3 regions of the Mesorhizobium sp. M2E.F.Ca.ET.209.01.1.1 genome follow, and region 3 is predicted to be linked to each of the others. Evidence: predicted binding sites of a transcription regulator. Region 3 holds the regulator's gene; each other region holds the start of a gene.
What was found. The regulator LexA, encoded in region 3, represses DNA repair genes until DNA is damaged. The targets are predictions, from matches to a motif close to TGTTCNNNNTGTGTTCNG.
Positions count from the first base shown of each region.

Region 1: a site for LexA is predicted at 1,680-1,697, ahead of EN852_RS22570 (DNA recombination protein RmuC). Genes of this name have one in related genera too.
Region 2: a site for LexA is predicted at 2,148-2,165, ahead of recA (recombinase RecA). Genes of this name have one in related genera too.

Region 1 is NZ_SADP02000013.1:35,638-39,812, reverse strand. Features, by position in the region: gene EN852_RS22585 (N-acetyltransferase) at 1-107, opposite strand, end outside; gene fmt (methionyl-tRNA formyltransferase) at 104-1,039, opposite strand; gene def (peptide deformylase) at 1,096-1,626, opposite strand; gene EN852_RS22570 (DNA recombination protein RmuC) at 1,730-2,983, shown strand; gene EN852_RS22565 (GFA family protein) at 2,985-3,389, opposite strand; gene EN852_RS22560 (cation diffusion facilitator family transporter) at 3,425-4,175, opposite strand, start outside.
Region 2 is NZ_SADP02000004.1:300,963-305,137, reverse strand. Features, by position in the region: gene EN852_RS10565 (pseudouridine-5'-phosphate glycosidase) at 45-962, opposite strand; gene EN852_RS10560 (carbohydrate kinase family protein) at 1,002-1,940, opposite strand; gene recA (recombinase RecA) at 2,223-3,320, shown strand; gene alaS (alanine--tRNA ligase) at 3,655-4,175, shown strand, end outside.
Region 3 is NZ_SADP02000034.1:11,823-15,997, forward strand. Features, by position in the region: gene EN852_RS33245 (alpha/beta hydrolase) at 1-155, opposite strand, end outside; gene kynU (kynureninase) at 215-1,462, opposite strand; gene lexA (transcriptional repressor LexA) at 1,916-2,650, shown strand; gene EN852_RS33260 (ComEC/Rec2 family competence protein) at 2,675-4,175, opposite strand, start outside.

The DNA.
Region 1 (4,175 bases), on a different contig from region 3:
GCGTCGACCAGCCCGGCTTCCGCCTGCTGGCCAAAGGCATGCTCTTCGACGAGGCGGATCGCCTCGCGATCCCGCGGCGTCGCCGCGCGTATCGACATCATGCTCATGTCAGTTTCGTTCCTTTTTCGATCTTGGCTCCGCGCAAGAACTCCTGCGCGGCGGCAGGCTTTCCGCCCGCCCGTTGAACTTCGACCAGCCTGACCGCGCCCGACCCGCAGGCGACCGTCAGCCGGTCATCGAGAATTCCTCCCGACTCGCCGACGCCATCCGAGAGCGTCGAGCGAAGCAGTTTCAGCCGCTCCGTGCGGCCGCCAATTTCGACCTCGCACCACGCGCCCGGGAAGGGCGAGAGGCCGCGAATGTGATTGTGGACTTCGCCAGAAGGCCGCGTCCAGTCTACGCGTGTCTCCGATTTATCGATCTTTCGGGCGTAGGTCACCCCTTCCGTCGCCTGCGGGGTAAATGTCAGACAATTTATCCCCAACTGCGCGAGCGCCTCGACCATCAGCGAAGCGCCCTGAACCATCAGGCGGTCATGCAATTCGCCGGCCGTCATATCGGGTGCGATGGCGACTTTTTCAACCATTGCCACCGGCCCGGTATCCAGACCCTCTTCCATCTTCATGACCATCATGCCGGTTTCGGCATCGCCGGCCATGATGGCACGCTGGATGGGAGCAGCACCACGCCAGCGTGGCAAAAGCGAGGCATGGCCGTTGAGGCAACCCAGCCTCGGCGCGTCCAGAATGGCTTTCGGCAGCAGCAACCCATAGGCGACGACGACGGCGACATCGGCCTGCAGGGCAGCGAAAGCCGCCTGCTCCGCCACACCCTTCAGCGATGTCGGCGTGCGCACTTCGAGCCCCAGCCGCTCGGCCTCGCGCTGCACCGGCGAGGGCGTCAATTCCAGCCCGCGCCGGCCGGCGGCGCGCGGCGGCTGCGTGTAGACGGCCGCGATCTCGTGGCCGGCTTCGGCGATGGCGCGTAATGTCGGCACGGAAAAATCCGGCGTGCCCATGAAGATGACGCGAAGCGGCATGAGGTCTGCGATCCCGTTTGCGGTAGGCTCAGGTGCTCGCGCGGCCGAAACGGCCCTTAGCCCACCATCTTGCCCGGCGCCTTGTCCTTGGCGAGCTTCTTGAACTTGCGCACCACCATGTCGCGCTTCAGCTTGGAGATGTGGTCGATGAAGAGCACACCGTTGAGGTGGTCGATCTCGTGCTGCAGGCAGGTGGCCATCAGGCCCTCCGCCTGCATCTCCTGCAACTTGCCGTCGCGGTCGAGATATTTCACCCGCACGGAAGCCGGGCGCTCGACCTCGGCATAATAGTCGGGGATCGACAGGCAGCCTTCCTCATAGACCGAGCGGTGGTCGGAGCTCTCGAGCACTTCCGGATTGACGAAGACATGCGGCTGAGGCTCCTCGCCTTCCTTGGCAAGGTCGATGACCAGAAGCCGACGCGGCTCACCGACCTGGATCGCCGCGAGGCCTATGCCCGGCGCGTCATACATGGTCTCCAGCATGTCGTCGGCGAGCTTGCGCAAATCGGCGTCGACGCGCTCCACCGGCTTGGAAACCTGGCGCAGGACGGGATCGGGAAGGATGATGAGCGGCTTGATCGACATGGCGTCTCACCTAAGACTTCGCTTTCGAGGCGTCAACGGGGGCAGCTTTTCCCTGTTCACGTTTTGATCTGTGCCGGCGATGCGAATCGGTTATGCTGCGCCCATGAACGACATGACCTCCATCCTTTCGCAACCGGTCGCGCGGCTCGGCGCCACCACGATCACGCTCGGCCAGGCGGTTGGCATCGTCGCCGTCCTGTTCGTCGTGCTGTTCGCCGCGCTCGTCATCGCCCTGTGGCGCGCGGCCAAGGCGCGCGCGGTTGCCGCGGCGGAAGCGGCCGACCATGCCCGCGACGCCGAGGCGCGGATGGCCGACATCATGCAGGCGCAGGCCGAGATGCAGGGGCGCATGGGCGCGATCGCCGACGTGTTCGGCGCCAGGCAGGCGGAGCTCACGCAATCGCTCGGGCAGCGACTCGACGCCATGACCGGCCGCATCGGCCAGACCATGGCCGAGCAGACCAAGTCGACGCATGAAAGCCTGGCCAAGCTGCAGGAGCGGCTGGCGGTGATCGACACCGCGCAAGGCAACATCCAGTCCCTGGCCGGTCAGGTCGTGCAGCTGCAGGCGATCCTCTCCAACAAGCAGACGCGCGGCGCCTTCGGCCAGTCGCGGATGGAAGCGATCGTTGCCGACGGGCTGCCGCACGGCGCCTATGAATTCCAGGCCAGCCTCAGCAATGGCAGCCGGCCCGACTGCCTGGTGCGGATGCCGAACGGCGCGCCGATGCTCGCCATCGACGCGAAATTCCCACTGGAAGCCTGGAAGGCCATCCGCGCCGCCGAAGGCGCCGACATGCAGAAGGTGGCGGCGCAGGCTTTTCGGCGCGACATCGAGGTGCATATCCGCGATATCGCCGAAAAATACCTGATCCAGGGCGAGACGCAGGACACCGCCTTCATGTTCGTGCCCTCGGAATCGGTGTTCGCGGAAATCCACGAGAATTTCGAAGCGGTGGTGCAGAAGGCGCACCGCGCCCGCGTCGTCATCGTCTCGCCGTCGCTGCTGATGCTGTCGATCCAGGTGATCCAGGCGATCCTCAAGGACGCCCGGATGCGCGAGCAGGCGCATCTGATCCAGGGCGAGGTCATCCGGCTGATGGAGGATGTGGCCAGGGTCGACGAGCGGGTGCGCCGACTGCAGACGCATTTCGGCCAGGCGGCCAAGGACATCGACGACATTCTGGTCTCGACGTCGAAGGTCACCAAGCGCGGCCAGAAGATCGAGGCGCTGGAGTTCGCCGAGGGCGAAACCGAGACGCCGCGCGGCGGTCCCGCTAAGGCGGAAGCCGGCGCGCGGGTGGCCGATTCAAAGACGGGACAGCTCAGGCTGCGGGTCGTCGAGGGCGATGAGTAGCCTACTGCTCCTCGAGAGTCGTCATGCCTTCGAATTCCGGCAGCCAGTGCAACGCCGAGCGGTGCCAGACCTGTCTTCTCGGAACAAGGTCCTCCCGCTGGCGCGCTGTGCCGACCCTGATGCCATAGATTTTGGGTCCGTCGCCGACCGAGGTTGCATAGAGATGCGAGCCGCAATCGCCGCAGAAACCTTGCGCCCGTTTGGCGCCGCTCGATCCAGTCTTGATATAGACTTTCGGCGCGCCCCGAGTGACCCTGTAGTCGCTTTCCGGCGCCGGCACGGTGACGCGAAAAGCCGTCCCGGTCAGCTGCTGGCAGTCGGTGCAGTGGCAGATCGAGGTCTTTTCCGGATCGACCTCCGCCTCATAGGTGATCGCGCCGCAATGGCATCCGCCGTCGATCTTCATAGGCTGTGCTCCTCACAAACTTCGCCCCGTTCAACCTAACTCTCCTCCGAAGCCTCGGCCATGGCCTTGCGCCGTCGCTCCCATGTGCCAGTTGCCTGCGGCTTGACGAAGAGCCTCGATATTTGCGGCATCTCTTTCTTCAGCCTTGCCTCCAGGCGCTCGACGCAGGCTTCGATCTCGGGCGCGGTGAGATGATCCTCGAATTCGATGCTCAAGCCCGCGACGATTTCCTCCGGACCGACGTGGACGCTCAATATGCCGTTGGCCCGCTGGACGGCCGGGTCGTCCTGTACGATCGCCAGCACCTTCTTCTGCACTTCGGGTGAAGCGGGCTCGCCCAGCAGCAGGCCCTTGCTCTCGCGCGCCAGGAAGATCGCCGTGGCGCCGAGGATGATGGCGATGCCGATCGAGCCGACACCGTCCAGCTCGGGCATTTCCAGAAGTTGCGCGGAGAGGATGCCGGCGAAGGCGACGATGAGGCCGAGCAATGCGGCGCTGTCCTCGAACAGCACCGTGTAGACGCTCGGATCCTTGCTCGACTGCACCGCCTGCAACCAGCCCTGCCTGCCCTTCTGCTGGCGGAACTCCCTCAGCGCCACCAGCCATGAGCTGCCCTCGAACAGGAAGGACAGCCCGAGCACGATGTAATTGACCCTGGCGTTGACGACAGGTTCGGGCGCCATGATGTGGATGATGCCCTCATAGAAGGAAATGCCGGAACCGAGCGCGAACACCAGAAGCGCGACGATGAAACTCCAGAAATAGAGCTCGCGCCCATAGCCGAGC
Region 2 (4,175 bases), on a different contig from region 3:
ATTCGGCCTTGGCAATCCGGGTGAGGGGGCTTCGCCGCGTGCCTCTACAGCGCCTTCGCAATCGCCGCCGCCAGCCGCGCGTTGTTCTCGACCAGCGCGATGTTGGTCTTGAGGCTGCGGCCGCCGGTCAGCTCAAGGATCTTCGACAGAAGGAACGGCGTCACTGCCTTGCCGGTGACACTCTGCGCTTCGGCGGCTTTCTGCGCGGCATCGATATAGAAGGCCATTTCGTCGGCGGGGATCTCGTCATTGTGCGGCACAGGATTGGCGACAAGGATGCCGCCGCCGAGGCCCAGCGCCTGCCGCGTCCGGTAGAAATGCGCGATGTCCTCAGGCGCCTGCAGCGTTAGCGGCGCGCGGAACGGCGACTGTCTCGACCAGAAGGCGGGCATGGTTTCGCTGCCATGGCCGATGACCGGCACGCCGCGCGTCTCCAGCACCTCCAGCGTCTTTTCGATGTCGAGGATCGCCTTGGCGCCGGCCGAGACGACGATGACCGGCGTGCGCGCCAGCTCGTCGAGATCGGCCGAGATGTCGAAGCTTTTCTCGGCGCCCTTGTGGACGCCGCCGATGCCCCCGGTGGCGAACACTTTTATGCCGGCCATATGCGCGGCGATCATGGTGGCGGCCACCGTGGTGCCGCCGGTGCGCCCTTGCGCCACCGCAAAGCCGATATCGGCACGCGACAGCTTCATGGCGTCGCCGGTCATCGCGAGCGATTCGCGTTCGCCGTCGGACAGGCCGATCTTGATGCGGCCGTTGACCACGGCGATCGTCGCCGGCACCGCGCCGGCATCGGCGATGATCTGCTCGACCTTGGCCGCCATCGCGCCATTGTCGGGGTAGGGCATGCCGTGGGTGATGATCGTGCTTTCCAGCGCCACCACCGGCCGGCCGGCGGCAAGCGCCTCCGCCACGGGCGGGTGGATGTCAATAAAGGGGCGGGCGGTCTCGGGCGTCATGGCTGTCTCCGGCAAGGAGGAACTGGATGGTTGGTGGCCCTATGCCACCTTCCGTGCCTCCGGCACAAGGGCAAGCGCCTGCGTGAAGTTGGCGCTCGTGAAGGATGGCACGGCCTCCGGGCTCTCGATGGCGAGCATGGCCGCAGCGACGCCCTCACGCAGCGCGGCGCGCAGCGGCAGGCCGCGCAGTATTGCAGCGACGGCCGCGCCGGTCAGCGCGTCGCCGGCGCCGGTGACGTCGGCGACCCGCCGCGGCGCGGGCGGGTCGATTTCGAAGATGCCGCTGTCGTCGAAGCCCAGCACCGGGGCGCTGCCGGCCGTGATCACGCCGGCGTTCAGGCCGGTCTGCCTGAGTGCGTCGACAAGCGCGTTCCCGGACATTTCGGCGCCGACCAGCGCGGCGGCTTCGCGGCGGTTCATGAAGAGCAGCGACAGGTGGTCGAGCAGCGGCGTCAGCCGAACGACCTTGGCCGGTGAAACGGCGATGGCGAAGACCGGCCGGCCGCCGGCGAGCGCCACCAGGCGTTCCAGCGCCGCCGTCGGCAGGTTGGCGTCGCACAGGATCGCGTCGGCCGCGGCGATTGCCTCGCGCACCTTGGAACGCCTTATCTGCTTAGGGAAGGCGAGATCATAGAGCGCCATGTCGGCCAGCCCGACGATCAGCTCGCCCTCGGCGTCGATCAGCGCCGTGTAGCTCGGCGTCGTGCGGTCGAGGAACACGACCGAGAGGTCCGTTATCCCGGCGTTGTCGATCGCCGAGGCAACCGTGTCCGCCGCCGCGTCGCCGCCGCGCACGGAAATCAGCGAGGCCGACACACCGCGCTTGAGCACGCTGCGCAGCGCGTTGAAAACCACGCCGCCGACGTCCTCGCGCATGATGCCGGGGTTGGAGGCTGCCGGCACATAAGTGCCCGAGACCTGGCCGCGCCGGTCGATATGGGCGCCGCCCAGCGCGAGGATAGTTGGGGATGTCGGCATTTCGGGTCGGTGACTTTCATTGATCGTGCGGCTGCGCACACTAGGTTTCCCCGGGTCACCCTGCAATCGGGGTCGCGATTCGGGAAGGCCGGATATCGAAATCTCTTCTGGACCAGTGGTTGTGCTCCGCACTAGCCCTGGTGAGACAAAAATAGAACAAATCCAGATATTGATTGTTTTTCAGATATTTGTTGCCCCTTGCCAAATGAGAACAAAAAAGGTACAAAACGGTAAGGATCACGGATTGTCCGGCCTTCATTGACGACCACGGGGTGATGTATCATGGCTCAGAATACTTTGCGGCTTGTAGAGGATAAGGCAGTGGACAAATCAAAGGCTCTGGACGCGGCGCTGTCGCAAATCGAGCGCGCTTTCGGCAAGGGCTCGATCATGCGGCTCGGCGCCAACGAGCAGGTGGTCGAGATCGAAACCGTGCCGACGGGCTCGCTCGGCCTCGACATCGCGCTTGGCGTGGGCGGCCTGCCGCGCGGCCGCATCATCGAGATCTACGGGCCGGAAAGCTCGGGCAAGACGACGCTGGCGCTGCACACGGTGGCGGAAGCGCAGAAGAAGGGCGGCATCTGCGCCTTCGTCGATGCCGAGCACGCGCTCGATCCGGTCTATGCCCGCAAGCTCGGCGTCGACCTGGAAAACCTGCTGATCTCGCAGCCCGACACCGGTGAGCAGGCGCTGGAAATCTGCGACACGCTGGTGCGTTCGGGCGCCATTGACGTGCTGGTGGTCGATTCGGTCGCGGCGCTGACGCCGCGCGCTGAAATCGAGGGCGAAATGGGCGATGCGCTGCCCGGTCTCCAGGCCCGCCTGATGAGCCAGGCGCTGCGCAAGCTGACCGCCTCGATCTCGCGCTCCAACACCATGGTCATCTTCATCAACCAGATCCGCATGAAGATCGGCGTCATGTTCGGCTCGCCCGAGACCACGACCGGCGGCAATGCGCTGAAATTCTACGCCTCGGTGCGCCTTGACATCCGCCGCATCGGCTCGGTCAAGGACCGCGACGAGGTGGTCGGCAACCAGACCCGCGTCAAGGTGGTCAAGAACAAGCTGGCCCCGCCCTTCAAGGTGGTCGAGTTCGACATCATGTATGGCGAGGGCGTGTCGAAGACCGGCGAGCTCGTCGATCTCGGCGTCAAGGCCGGCGTGGTCGAGAAGTCGGGCGCCTGGTTCTCCTATAATTCGCAGCGTCTCGGCCAGGGTCGCGAGAACGCCAAGCTGTTCCTGCGCGACAATCCCGACACGGCGCGCGAGATCGAGCTGGCGCTTCGGCAGAATGCCGGGCTGATCGCCGAGAAATTCCTCGAGAATGGCGGCTCCGAAGGCGGGGACGACGGTTTCGAGGACGAAGCCGGCGCCATGTAGGGCTGGCCTAGGAAGATCGCGCAGCGGTTTCCTGTTCGGGATTGAGCGCAAGCAATTCGTCGGCTTAGCCGGAGTTCGGCCACAATCCTGGTCTATTTGCTTGTGCTTATGTAATCGAGTTCTTGAGTACTGCGTACCTGAACCGCCGGCCTTCGCGCCGGCGGTTTTGCATTTCGCGGGTGGTGTTGAGCCGCTGCCCGCTTGCCGATTGGCCCAACTCCGTGTTTCTGGACAGGCTCAAGAGCTATCGCTAAAAGGCCCATCTATCTTCTGAAATACCAAAGCCCATTGCCGCCGGCCTGGCCGGCGGTTCTTGCGAAAAAGGCAGTGTGCAATGAGTGGCGTGAACGACATCCGGTCGACATTCCTCGACTACTTCCGCAAGGAGGGCCACGAGATCGTCGCCTCCAGCCCGCTGGTGCCGCGCAACGATCCGACGCTGATGTTCACCAACGCCGGCATGGTGCAGTTCAAGAACGTCTTCACCGGCCTGGAGAAGCGTCCCTATTCGCGGGCGTCTACCGCGCAGAAGAGCGTGCGCGCCGGCGGCAAGCACAACGACCTCGACAATGTCGGCTATACCGCGCGCCACCTCACCTTCTTCGAGATGCTCGGCAATTTCTCGTTCGGCGACTATTTCAAGGAGCGCGCGATCGAGCTTGCCTGGAACCTGATCACCAAGGGTTTCGGCCTGAAGAAGGACAAGCTGCTGGTCACCGTCTATCACACCGACGACGAGGCGGCGGGCTACTGGAAGAAGATCGCCGGATTGTCCGACGACCGCATCATCCGCATCGCGACCTCGGACAATTTCTGGGCGATGGGCGACACCGGCCCGTGCGGTCCGTGCTCGGA
Region 3 (4,175 bases):
TAGACGATGTCGAGCCGCGCCCTGCTCTGCGCCAACAACTTTTCGCGAAATGCGTGAGCCGGGCCGTCCCAGGCAGCCGGCCAGCGGTCGCCGCCGGCGATGTTCGCGCCGTTGGCGTAGGCGTCATCCCAGTCGACAATGCGGTGTCCCAGCACCGTCCCCTCCCGCGATCAGATCGATTTCGAGTTGTCTTTGTTCGGCATGCCATTCGAAGTCACGTGACGGCCTCCTTGACCGCATAGCGGGCCTCTTGCCAGGCGCCGGTGCGCAGGATGTCTTCCAGCACCTCGACGGCGTCCCAGACGTCCCGGTAGCCGACATAGAGCGGCGTGAAGCCGAAACGGACTGTCGACGGCGCTCGGAAATCGCCGATCACGCCGCGCTCGATCAAGGCGCGCATCACCTGGTAGCCATGCGGATGGGCGAACGACACCTGGCTGCCGCGTTCGGCGCCGTCGCGCGGGCCTTCCAGCTCGAGACCCAACGCGCCGCATCTAGCTTCGACAAGGCGGATGAACAGATCCGTCAGCGCGACGCTCTTCTCGCGCACGGCCGTCAGGTCGACTTCGTCCCAAAGATCCAGCGCGCCTTTCAGCGCCCGCATCGACAGCACCGGCTGCGTTCCGCACAGGAACCGCCGGATGCCTGAGCCGGCGGCATAACCCTGTTCGAACGCGAACGGCCTGGCATGCCCCCACCAGCCGCTCAGCGGCTGGCTAATGTCGCCATGGTGGCGGGTCGCGGCATAGATGAAGGCCGGCGCGCCCGGCCCGCCATTGAGATATTTGTAGGTGCAGCCGATCGCGAAATCGGCATTCGAGCCGTCGAGATCGACCGGCAGGGCGCCGGCCGTGTGGCAGAGGTCCCAGACGATCAGCGCACCGGCGTCATGGGCCTTGCGGGTCAGGGCGGCCATGTCGCGCAGCCGGCCGGACTTGTAGTTGACGTGGTTGACCAGGATGACGGCAACATCGTCGTCGATCAGGTCCTCGATCGTCGGGGCATCGACGCCTTCGAGCCGCAGCACCGTGCCGGGCCGCGTCGAGGCCACCCCTTCCGCCATATAGAGGTCGGTCGGGAAGCTGTCGCCCTCGGCAACGATCACCGGGCGCTCGGGCCGCATCGCGAGCGCCGCATGCAGGACCTTGTAGATGTTGATCGAGGTTGTGTCGCACACCACCGTCTGGCCAGGCGCGGCGCCGATCAGACGCCCGAGCCGGTCGCCCAGCTGGACAGGCATGTCGAACCAGCCGGCGGTGTTCCATGCGCGGATGAGATCCCGCGCCCATTCCTGCTTCGCTGACTTCTCGATCTCGCTGAAGACGTTGATTGAAGCAGCGCCGAGCGAATTGCCGTCGAGGTAAATCACCCCTTCCGGCAGAACGAAGCGATCGCGCAGGGCGCGCAGCGGGTCCGCGGCATCCATTGCCTCGACCTCGGCAAGATCGGGAATTCCCCTCATTGTGCTACCGCCTCCGCTTCGAACCGTGCCGCTACATCCTCAGGCGACCGAGGAGTTGTCTCATCACCGTCAGCGGCACGGCAAGAACCTTCTGTCCTGTGTTAGCTGGTCCATAGACGGCAAAGGCTGAGGGCCGGAATCGTCGCCAAGGTTGGCATTTTGGGTTCGTTTCGTTCACGGTACGGTGCATGCATGAATGAGCCGACGCGAAACCCTCGGTGCCTCAGCGACGGTGTCGCCTCTCAATTTCAGCTTAAGGAGAATTGCAAAATCGAGCGGAATCAATGACACAGCCCAGCCGCCGGCGGCCGGGCACCGTCGGATGCAACATTCTTTCGGCAGCCTTAAGAAATTCATTAAACTTTAAACGGTTGCGGAACACAACTGGAACAGATAGTGTTTGTTCTGGGTTTGTTTTTCTGATTCTGGTTTCGGAACCCATGGGGGCCGCCAATGCTGACGCGCAAACAACATGAACTCCTGATGTTCATCCATGAACGCCTGAAGGAGAGCGGGATTCCTCCATCCTTCGACGAGATGAAGGAAGCGCTGGACCTGGCCTCGAAGTCCGGCATCCACCGGCTGATCACGGCGCTGGAAGAACGCGGCTTCATTCGCCGGCTGCCAAACCGGGCGCGCGCGTTGGAGGTCTTGCGGCTGCCCGACTCGATCGCGCCCGGCCTGAATGCCGCAAGGAAATTTTCGCCAAGCGTCATCCAGGGCGGCCAGGGCAATCTAAGCCGCCAGGTCAAGCCGGCAGCGCCTTCGCGTACGCCGACGCCGAGCAATGACGACGACGCCGTTTCGGCCGTGTCCATTCCGGTGATGGGCCGAATCGCCGCCGGTGTTCCGATCGACGCCATCCAGCACCAGACGCATTCGATCTCGGTGCCGCCGGACATGATCATGGGCGGCGAGCATTATGCGCTGGAGGTCAAGGGCGACTCGATGATCGAGGCCGGGATCTTCGACGGCGACACCGTCATCATCCGTAACGCCAGCACGGCGAGCCCGGGTGAGATCGTTGTGGCGCTGGTCGACGATGAGGAAGCGACGCTCAAGCGCTTCCGCCGCAAGGGCGCCTCGATCGCGCTGGAGGCTGCCAACCCGGCCTACGAGACCCGGATCTTCGGACCGGATCGGGTCAAGGTGCAGGGCAAGCTCGTCGGGCTGATCAGGCGCTACTGATCCGGCTGCGAGGGCTTGGCCCTCTCAGGGCTTTTCATAAGGCGGCAGCCCCCTCGCCTCGCGCGAGTATTTGCGCTGCTCGTGCCAGGGCCGATATGGCTTTTCGACGGCATATTGGATGGCTGGGCGGGCCGTTGCCGATTGTGGATCGAAGAAGACGGCGGCGCTGCCGTCACGCGCCAGCTGGCGCTTGGTGACGACAAGCACACGCGGATCCCAGCAGGGATTGTAGGCCGTCGCATCGTTGATGACGATGAGGTCGGCAAAGCCGCAGGCAGGCCGGGCGCTGTCGCGGTTTTCGGCAAGCGCGACGATCGCGCCGGAAGGGTGCCGGCCGATGCAGAGGTCACCGGTGCAATAGAAGGGCGATCCTGGTGGCAGGTCGACAGGATCGGCGATGTCGAGAGCGTCTTTGGCAAACGTCTCCGGCGGCACGATTTCCTCGGCTTTCAGCGCCCGCTTCCAATTGTCGGTGGTGAACTCGTTGGAGCGTTCGCGGTTGACGGCAAGTTCGCCGCCGCCGATCGGCATCGCCACCAGATGCGCATCCTCCGAGATCAGCACATCCGGCGTGCGCACATGCGGGATCGCCAGCAGCGCGGCGAGGGCGAAGGGAACAGCGGCGAGCCTTAGCCAGGTGGTGGCCATGGTCGCGATGACCAGCGCGATTGTCGCCAGCAGCACCGACTGGATCGAGATCAATCCCACGGCATCGACCGGCGAGCGCTCGGAAATCCATGCCGAAATGGCAATCATCGCTGTCAGTCCCTTGCCCATCACATAGAGGAAGGGACCGTCGAAGCCGAACGGCATGGCGAGCGCGCTCAACACGGCGAACGGCATGACGATCAGCGAAACGATCGGCATCACCGCGAGGTTGGCCAGCAGGCTGAGCGGCGACACGCGTTGGAAATGCCAGATCGCAAACAGCAATGTCGCGCTGCCCGCAATGAGCGAGGTTACAGCGGCGCCACCCACGCCAACCGCCAGTTTTCGCGACAGGTATCCGAGGAACGAATGCTTTGCCAGCGGCGCGGTCGCTTTGCCGGCGCGATAGTCGGCAAAGCCGGCATAGGCCCCGACCAAGGCAGCGGTGGCGGCGAAGGACATCTGGAAGCTCGGGCCGACCACTTCATGTGGCGACACAAGGATGACGGCAATCGCCGAGATCGCCAGGTTGCGCATCGTCAGCGCCGCGCGGTCAAAGAGCACCGCGATCAGCATCACGGCGAGCATGATGAAGCTCCGTTCGGCCGCCACCACGATGCCGGAGATGACGAGGTAAGCGGCAATCGAGGCAAGCGCGATCGCAGCGGCGTATTTCTTCACCGGGCGGCGCGACGAGAAATCCGGAAACAGCGCGAAAGCGCCGCGCAGCAGGAACATGATCGTGCCGGCCACCAGCGCCATGTGCAGACCGGAGATCGAGATAATGTGGTAGATGCCGGTGCGTCGCATCGACTCGTTGATCGCTTCCGGAATGCCGGCGCGCACGCCGACGATCAGCGCCGCCGCGATCTCGCCT